DNA from 3 places in the Prochlorococcus sp. MIT 0604 genome. Region 2 is predicted to be linked to each of the others. Evidence: predicted binding sites of a transcription regulator. Region 2 holds the regulator's gene; each other region holds the start of a gene.
The links. The regulator NtcA, encoded in region 2, controls nitrogen genes in cyanobacteria. The targets are predictions, from matches to a motif close to GTANCNNNNGNTAC.

Region 1: EW14_RS07190 (ferredoxin--nitrite reductase) is a predicted target of NtcA. The motif match lies at 1,763-1,776, and genes of this name have one in related genera.
Region 3: EW14_RS07240 (molybdenum cofactor guanylyltransferase) is a predicted target of NtcA. The motif match lies at 1,206-1,219, and genes of this name have one in related genera.

The regions. Positions count from the first base shown of each region.
Region 1 covers NZ_CP007753.1:1,289,940-1,293,158, forward strand. Annotated here, with positions in the region: gene EW14_RS10405 (hypothetical protein) at 1-55, shown strand, start outside; gene EW14_RS07185 (hypothetical protein) at 398-1,672, shown strand; gene EW14_RS07190 (ferredoxin--nitrite reductase) at 1,825-3,219, shown strand, end outside.
Region 2 covers NZ_CP007753.1:264,236-267,454, reverse strand. Annotated here, with positions in the region: gene EW14_RS01405 (hypothetical protein) at 1-331, opposite strand, end outside; gene EW14_RS01400 (DUF3084 domain-containing protein) at 332-1,297, opposite strand; gene ntcA (global nitrogen regulator NtcA) at 1,337-2,071, opposite strand; gene EW14_RS01390 (cob(I)yrinic acid a,c-diamide adenosyltransferase) at 2,270-2,851, shown strand; gene dcd (dCTP deaminase) at 2,856-3,219, shown strand, end outside.
Region 3 covers NZ_CP007753.1:1,300,260-1,303,478, forward strand. Annotated here, with positions in the region: gene EW14_RS07235 (NarK family nitrate/nitrite MFS transporter) at 1-1,031, opposite strand, end outside; gene EW14_RS07240 (molybdenum cofactor guanylyltransferase) at 1,253-1,858, shown strand; gene EW14_RS07245 (GTP 3',8-cyclase MoaA) at 1,848-2,909, shown strand; gene EW14_RS10115 (hypothetical protein) at 2,985-3,125, shown strand.

The DNA.
Region 1 (3,219 bases), 750 kb from region 2:
TATATGTGACTATTCACCAAAACAAGTAGAGGAAGTACCTTTTTTTCATTACTAAATAGTTTTGATTAAAAGCGATTAAGGGGGCAAGGTTATGCAAGGTATGGCAAATAATCGCTATATAATCGCTAAGTCTTATTTTTCTTATAGTTGGCAATAAAAAAGAGAGTCTGGGAAACTCTCTTGTATGACTTGGTTTTTAAATGGTCGGGGCGACAGGATTCGAACCTGCGACCTAGTGCTCCCAAAGCACTAACACGCAATTAGTGAGACTCTGTTATCTCAGCTATAACTTCAATCATGTACTGCATAAGACTGCACGAGACTGCACACTTTTGCCTAAGTAAGGTTATATTTCTACGGATTTGCGTAGAATAAAAGAGGAGCACTCGGACGCTTTGTGGTAGAAACTAACTCTTGGATAAAAGTATTTAGAAGAGCAATTAAAGTCTCTGTTGGAACTGGATGGACTGTTCAACCTGATAGAGGAAATATTCGTGTTTTATATGGGAAAAAAGCATCAGGATTTTTATCAATAAACCTTCCATACAAATGGCAAGAAGATCAATGGGTTGAGGCTCTTAAGCTCATACAAAATGCTGCTGATACTTATGAAAACTATAAATCCAATATTTCTTTAAAAGCTGCTTTTGATATTTCACAGAAATCATCATCTAAATTCGAGCTGAACTGGGATACGGCTCTCGAAAATTACAGAAACTCTAATAAACATACCATCCAAGAAAATACATGGAAAAGGAAGCACCTTCCTGTAATTACAGCAATTCTCTTTTACGTAAAGAGATCAAAAGCAAGACCTCAAAATGGGAAAAGATTATGGGATAAAGTCAGTAATGAATATCAACATGGTAAAAATTTAGAAAAAAGAGGTTGGGCTAAAGGCACAACCATGCGAAGACATATGAGATTAGCTTTTAATAGATTCTTAAATTGGTGCGTAGAAAGAGAAGATTTTCCATCATATTGGAGACCACCAGTTTTTAATAAAGCTGAAGAAGAAGTAACTACAGAAAAGAGAGTAGGTTATCCATTAACAGATTCCCAAATTGGAAGATTGGTTGATGCGTTTGCAGATAATGAGCATGCAGCAAAATGGCAATTTGCAACTCAGCTTTGTGCCGTATATGGATTGAGGCCTGAGGAACTTAGATATTTAGTTCTAAAAAATAATAAAACAGAACTTTGGACTACTTATAAGAAATCGAATTCAAAGATAAATGGAAGAAGATTATTTCCTTTATTTGTTTTGGATATAGATGGAAATCCTTTTGAATGGTGCCTTACTTTGCAGCAAAGGTTTGCTGCTGGAGAACTTCTTCCTCAAATATCCAAAGGACAAGGCGCAGATAGGTTAGGCAAACAGTTAAGAGATAGAAGTCCTAAGAATGTTTGGTTGTCAATTTGCAAGGAAGCTGAAGTTGAGGGGCAAGAATGCACACCTTATTCTTTCCGGCATAGATACGCCTATGTTGCTCATAATAGGATCAATAAAAATGGCACTTATAGATCACCAAAACAAATAGCAGATGCAATGGGACATGATCTTGAAACTCATTTAAAAAGTTATTCAAGATTTAATACAAAAGATTTAGAGAACGCTTTTGATTCTGTTATCAGGAAATCAGAAAACAAGGTGGGAAAAGTTAAAAATTAATTCTAGAACATTACAATTATTAGAGTAAATGAACTAAATTGTTTATGAAAGAAATAGATTTTTAAAAATAAAAAATATTTATAGAAATTCGTATAATAGGATACATTTTATCCCCCCAAATCTAGGGAAAATAATCTGATTAAAAAATAAATATGCAATATTATTTAAATGATAAAAAATTAAATAAGATTGAAAAGCAAAAGGCGGAAAAAGATGGTCTGAAAATTTTTGAAGAATTAGATGATTATGCTCTTAAAGGGTGGGAAGAGATGGATGAAGTAGATTTGCAAATGCGCTTAAAGTGGTATGGCCTTTTTTGGAGACCAAAAACTCCTGGAAGATTTATGATGAGGCTTAGAGTTCCCAATGGAATTTTAAACTCTAATCAGTTGAGAGTAATCGCTTCAATAGTTGCTAGATACGGAGAAGACGGTTCTGCAGATATAACAACTAGGCAAAATATTCAATTAAGGGGAGTTTTGATAAATGATCTACCAGATATTATTAAAAGACTTAGAGAGGTTGATATTACATCCGTTCAGTCTGGAATGGATAATCCAAGAAATGTAACTGGCAATCCACTAGCGGGAATTGATCCTGAAGAAATTATTGATACAAGAAAATATACTTCTGAATTAGAAGATTACTTAACAAATTCTGGTAATGGCAACCCCGAATTCTCCAATTTACCCAGGAAGTGGAATACTGCAGTTGCCGGAGCAAAAGATAATTTTCTTCTACATAATGATCTTATCTTTCATCCTGTTTTTAAAAATGGAATATTAGGCTTTGGTGTCTGGGTAGGAGGAATTTTATCAGCAACTTTAAATGCTTATGCTATACCTCTAGATGTCTGGGTAGAAGAAAAAGATATATGTAAAATAACTGGAATTATTACTTCCCTTTGGCGAGATAATGGAGATAGATTTCTCAGAAATAAAGGAAGATTCAGATATTATTTAAACTCTATAGGTATTGAAAAATTTAGAAAACTTGTAGAAGAAAAATTTGGAACTTTGTCGAACGATCCAGGCTCAATTTTCAACGAAAAACAAAGAAGTTTATTTGGGATTAATAAACAAAAACAAAACAATCTTTACTTTGCTGGATTACATATTCCTGTAGGAAGATTATGTGTAGAAGATATACAAGAAATTGCAAGATTAAGTGAAAAATATGGACAAAGTGAAGTAAGACTAACCGAAGATCAAAATCTAATTATTGTTGGCCTGAAAGATAACATTTTAGAAGAATTTGCTAATGAAGAAATTATTAAAAAATTCAAATTAAATCCATCCCATTTTTCAGCGAGTACTGTTTCATGCACAGGGAGTAGTTATTGTAGTTTTGCTCTTGCAAATACCAAAGATATAGCAAGAAATATTTCTGAAAAATTAGATCGAGAACTTGAATTATCAGAGGAGGTTAAAATCCATTGGACAGGATGTCCAAATAATTGTGGACAAGCTCATATGGGTGGTATTGGCATGACCGGCACAAAGGTAAAAAAAGAGGGAGGTGGAACTGAGGATGGATATAATGTCAGT
Region 2 (3,219 bases):
AAATAAAAACCTCTCGAGGCATTAAAAACTTCAGACCACTAATTGGAAAAAGTTCGAAATATCTTGCTTTAGCCCTGTAAGTAGTATTTTTTTCCTCAAAAGTTATTATTTCTTTTTTAAAAAAATACAGCTTTTCTTTGATTGCTTTACTGGTTGTACCATTGCCAATAATAATTTGTGATATATCCTCAGCGGCAATTAAATTGCTGACATAATTCTCAATTAATTCACTTTTAACAATGATGGCTTGATAAACTTTTTTTTCACTAATTTCAGCTAAGACTAAGCCGCATTTACTTTTTCCAGGATCTATAGTTATTACTCTAGGCATTTAAGATGCAATTTTTAAAATATTTATTTCAACGACTATGGGTTCTAAAGTTTTACTATCTCTTAAAGATACTACTTCTAACTTAAATTTAATATTTTGATTTTCTTGAAGAAAGTCTCTAATTTTTTTTACAAAATTTCCATTTGTATTAATTTCACTAACTTGTGATCCTTTTGACTTAATTTCATCCCTTGTTTCTCTAAGCAATGCTTTAATTTTAGTATTTATTGATTTAAGATTTAAATCAGTTTCTTTAAGAATTGAACTTGTAATAACATCCCCTTTTTTGACTATAAATTTATTCTCTAATAAATCAGGAGATACAAAAACATAATTATCCCCTTTTAAAACATTTGTGGCTGATTTGATTAATAAAATCTTATTACCACCTCTAGCTGCTATTTTCTCAATTCTTGAAATATCATTAGGTCTCCATAAAAGAATATTTTTTGCTTCTTTATTAATTGGGATAACAATTTTCCTGACAAATTTATCAGCTTCATTAAAGATTTTTGTTAAGTCTAGTTTTATATTTGAGCTGGAATTGATCTCAGCAATAAATAAAGTTTGCCCCCTTTTAATAACAATATTTCCTCTCCTAAATTCTTTAATATTATTTTTTAATTGATTTAACTCCTTTTCTTTTTGCATAATTTTACCTTCAAGTTCCTTTCGTTCTTCCTGTAAAGGGATTAAAGCCTTTTTACTTTCATCTAAAGTTTTTTGCAAAAAAGGAATATCAACAAAAAGCCTTTGTCTGAATTCTTCACTTACTAAAATCAACAATCCTATTGATATTGAACTAATAAAACCACCAGTAATTATTGTTATTATAGTTGCTGTTTTTTTCGGTCTTAATTTTAAGATACTAAATCTTGCTTTACCAATCTTTGTTCCAAGAATATCCCCAAATGGTGCAATTAATCCTCCCAGGAATATTAAAAAAACAATTAAAATCCAAGCCACACGTTTGCATACCCTCAATACATCATAATTTATGATGAATCAATTAAATCTTTTTGCAAGAGCAATTGGATCGAACACTGTGATCTTTTTTCTTTCAATATTAAGAAGCCCTGAATCCTTTAAATCTCCCAATAATCTTGTAATGGTTACTCTTGTAGAACCAATAGCTTCAGCAATTGCTTGATGTGAAAGCCTTAGATCTATTGTGATACCTTTTTCACCTGCAACTCCAAAGTCTCTACAAAGAACCATTAAGAAACTTACTAAACGAGAAGACATATCCCTGTGTGTAAGAGTTTCTATCATGGTTTCAGTTTGCAGGATCCTACTTGAAAGCCCTTGCAAAAGTAATAGTCCTACTGATGCATCTTCCTCTATAGCTCTTAAAACAGAATTGGCAGGTGCTGTTATCATCTCAACCCTTGTAAATGCTATAGCATGGTAAAAACGATCAGATCTATGTCCTGTTAGAAGAGATAAAACACCAAAGAGACTATTCTCTCTTAAAAGAGCAACTGTTATTTCTTCACCTGACTCATAAACCCTTGATAATCTTACTGCTCCTCTTCTTATAAGATAAACCCTTTCTGCAGGATCCCCAGGGAAAAATATAGTTTTAGATCTCTCAACCATTTCTGTGCTTGCACCATCAAGACCTTTAATAACTTCCATTAAAGTTCTATTGATTGGAAAACGTTCTCCAATAGAGTTAATTTTACTTTGTCCGGAATGTTGCGAACTAAAGCGGTTGAATCCTCGTGAAGCAGGTATCATAAATATCTTAACTATTAAAAAATTTAAGGAGACGTCCTAAAATATCTTGTATCAACAGTAACAATTTTCAATTCTTATTAATTTACAAATAAGGCTTTTTCTGCCAGTTTCCACTTGATTAAGACTTTTTTAAGTAAAATTACACTATATGCAGTGTCGGTAGATTCTAATTATACTGCATGTAGAAAGAATTTAATAATGGTAAATAGTTCATCCCATATTTGTTCCAGAAATAATCTTGATGTTGTAAACATAAATACTGCTAACAAAGTTAACGTAAAAAGATTTACACAAAACGGGCAAATTCAAATCTATCATTCTTCATATCGAGGAAGCTACCCATCTATTATTAGAGATTCTCTAAGAAATGCTGCTCTTGGTAGAAAAGTGCTCTTAATACAATTTATGAAGGGAGGCGTAAAACAAGGAGTTGATAATGCAGTAAAGCTTTGCGGTAACTTAACCTGGATAAGATCATCACATTCATTTGATCAATATAATTCAGAAGAAATTGAAAATAATAATAATTTAAAAAAATCTATTCATGAATCTACTGTTGAATTATGGAACTTTTGTAAAAAAGAACTACAATCTGACGAGAACGACCAAATCATACTTGATGAAATTTTTTTAGCTATTGAGATGAAAATTATCGATAAAGATGATTTGATTTCAACACTTGAAAACCGATTTATATCAGGAGATGTAATTCTTACTGGTACAGATATTCCTAAAGATCTATTATTAATGGCCAACCAAATTACCGAACTTCGCTCATAAAACAATGCTAAAAAATGATCTCTGGATAAATCAACAGGCCTCGGAAGGAATGATAAAGCCCTTTCAGTCAAATTTAGTGAGGCATCTTGAGCCTGATAATAAACAAAAGCCAGTTTTGAGTTACGGATGCTCATCTTATGGCTATGATTTAAGACTTTCATCAAAAGAATTCCTAATTTTCAGACATGTCCCTGGTACCGTTATGAATCCCAAAAAGTTTAATCCTAATAATTTAGAAAAAACTGAACTTCACCATGATAATGATGGAGACTTCTTTATTCTCCCTGCTCACTCCTATGGTTTAGGAGTGGCTTTAGAAAAGATGAAAGTACCAGAAAATATAACTGTAATCTGTATAGGCAAAAGTA
Region 3 (3,219 bases), 740 kb from region 2:
CATGATGCCAAAATTCCAGCTACAGCTTTAGGTAAATCAAAAGTAAATTCAAAGAAACTAGGAAGCATAGAAACTACTGCCAATTCAGAACCAAAATTTACTATGTAAGTTAATTCCAAAATAGCTACTTGTTTGAATTCATATCTATCTTCTTTAGGGTAAATTTTAGTTCCTTTCAACAATTCAATATTTGTCCTTACAATTCCCCAAGTCTGAAAAACAAACCAAGCCAATACTGCAAGCAAAGCTATTGGATAAGTAGAAGAAGTTAGAAAACCTACCTTCTGAAGTCTCCAACATAGTACTGAAAGAATTGCTGCGAATGGAACATTCATTCCAATTAAACCCCAGAAATCTCTTATACTCGTTACTTCTAAACCAGCTGTTTTTGCAGGCCTTTGGTAGGGTTTTCCTGGAGGTGTGTCAGTCACACTAAAGAAATAAATAATTCCATAAACAAAAGAAATAATTCCTGTAAGAACAATAGCTCCTCTCCAATTCAGTACGGCTCCAGTTGGAAACTCAAAACCTCCTGAAAAAGACAAGAATCCAGCTACGGCAACAAGAGAAAGCGCAGAAAAAGCAGATCCAAAATTTCCCCATCCTCCATATATTCCCTCAGCTAATCCAATTTCTTTGGGAGGGAACCATTCAGATACCATTCTTATTCCGATAACAAAACCTGCTCCTACTATTGATAAAAGCAATCTCGCAATTACAAGTTGATTGAAGTCTTGCGCACTAGCAAATAATAAACATGGGACTACAGAAAATATCAAGATTGTTGAGTAAGTTTTTCTTGGACCAAATTTATCCAATAACATTCCAATCAAAACTCTGCCAGGAATAGTTAAAGCAACATTACATATTGCTACTGTCCTAATTTGAGCGACAGATAAACCTAAATCGGCTTTAACAGTAGTTGCAAGAGGTGCGAGGTTAAACCAAACAACAAAAGTAAGGAAAAAGGCAAACCAGGTGAGGTGAAGAGTTCTATATCTGCCATTCAAAGACCAAACATCACTTAACATGAAAATTTTTAAAGATTAATTTTTAAGCAATTTATATTTCGATCAATGCATTCATTTGTATTATTTAATACGAAATTTGAGGGGAAATAAATTCAAATTTTTTAAAAGGCTAAAATTATATTGTCAGTACTAAGAAAAATTCAAAATTGGGAATAATTAGCAATCTTATTATTGGTATTATTCGATACATAAAATACTCGTGGGAAAATATTACCTAAGTTATGGAAATAAAACATAAAAAATTTAAGGCATTCATCTTGGCTGGTGGCAAGAGTTCAAGAATGGGGTTTGATAAAGCACTAATTAAACATCATGAAGGCGGAAATTGGCTTACTCATAAAATAAAAATATTAAATACTCTTAATTTGGAAACTTTTGTAATAACAAATCATACTTCTCATTCAAAAGAAGTTGATAAAAGAAATAATGTTGGGTTTATTTCAGATGCCAAACCCTTTGATGGCCCTTTAACTTGTATAGAACAAATTTTTTCATCTTTTAAAAAAAACACTAAAAATATCCTGATTATCCCAATCGATATGCCTAATTTGAATACAAAATTAATTTATTCACTTATTAAATCATGGGAAAAAAATCAAAATTCTGCGGTAGTATCCCATGATGGAATTTTTGTACAACCATTATTCGGTATTTATCCCCTCAATGAAGAAAATCATTTTAAATTAAAAAAAAAGTTATCCTCTGGAAAGAAAAACTTTCTTGGATGGGTTGATCAAATTCCCCATAAATATTTCTATGCAAACAATGGAGATTTAATTAATATAAATTCGAAGAGAGAATTTTTAAATATGAATAATGGGACTTAAGCAATTGGAGGATAATAGAAAAAGAAAGTTAAAAGTTTTAAGGTTATCTCTTAAACAAAATTGCAATTTTTCATGCATTTACTGTAAGCCAGAAAATTATAGTTTAGATGTATTAAATATTGAACAATTTAAAAAATTAATTTTGGTCAGTTGTCGATTAGGGGTAAATTCTTTAAGAATTACTGGAGGTGAACCTTTATTAAGTTCTCAATTAGATGAACTTCTTCATGAAATTAAATTGCAAAGGTTAGAAGAATCAAATCCAATAGCAAATTTACAGGATATTTCTTTAACTACAAATGGATATTTGCTCTCTGAGAAAAAAGCTATTGAGCTTTTTAAAAATGGGTTAGACCGTATAACAGTAAGTTTAGACGCAATTGATCCTGATATTTTTTCAAACATGATTGGAGAGGAAAATAAAATTATTGGTAAAGAAAAATTATTTACTGTCCTTGAAGGAATAGATCATGCAATTAATGCTGGATTTAATCCAAAGGAGGGGAAATTAAAAATAAATGCAGTCATTAAAAAAGAGATAAATGATAATCAAATTTTTGAATTAGTTGATTTTGCAAAAAAAAGGTCTATAGAAATTCGCTTTATTGAATATATGGACGTAGGCACATCTAATAATTGGAAGCCATCAGATGTTTTTTTCTCTGAAAAAATTATTAGTTTATTAAAGAAGAAATATCGATTAAAAGACTACGGAAGAAAGGAAGGGCAAACAGCCAATAGATGGTACATCAGTGATTCAAAAAGTTTTATAAGTACAATCTCTTCAGTAAGTAATCCTTTTTGTTCAGATTGTAATAGGTTGAGGATAACTAGCGATGGTTATGCTTACACGTGTCTTTTTTCTAGTGAAGGTATAAATCTAAACCCATGGTTATCTCTACCAATTAATCTCCATGAACTGGAAAATAAAATCAAGAGCATTTGGGAAGCGAGAGAAGATAACTATAGTGAAGATAGATTTAAAAAATTAGAAAAAACAACTGACAAAAATCAAAAAATTCATCCATCAATGTCATATCTTGGGGGATAAAAAATTATTTAGTATAAATAACAACATCATATATTCTAAATTCGAGGGAAATTAGTTTCAAATTTATACTCTTGGATGCGTTTAGCGATCTTACTTGGTTTTATTTTTGGGGTAACTCACGGAACTGTTGTTTCCGGAAGTTATTCTGCTAACAATTATGAAAATAATCAATCATTTTTTACTCAAAAAAATTCAAATATATTTTCTTCACTTTAAAATTAAGTTTCTTATTTTTTAATAAGTTTTTGTATAGTAATGAACAACTTATAAATTAAATTGTACTTATAGTTAATATGTAGCGTAGACTACA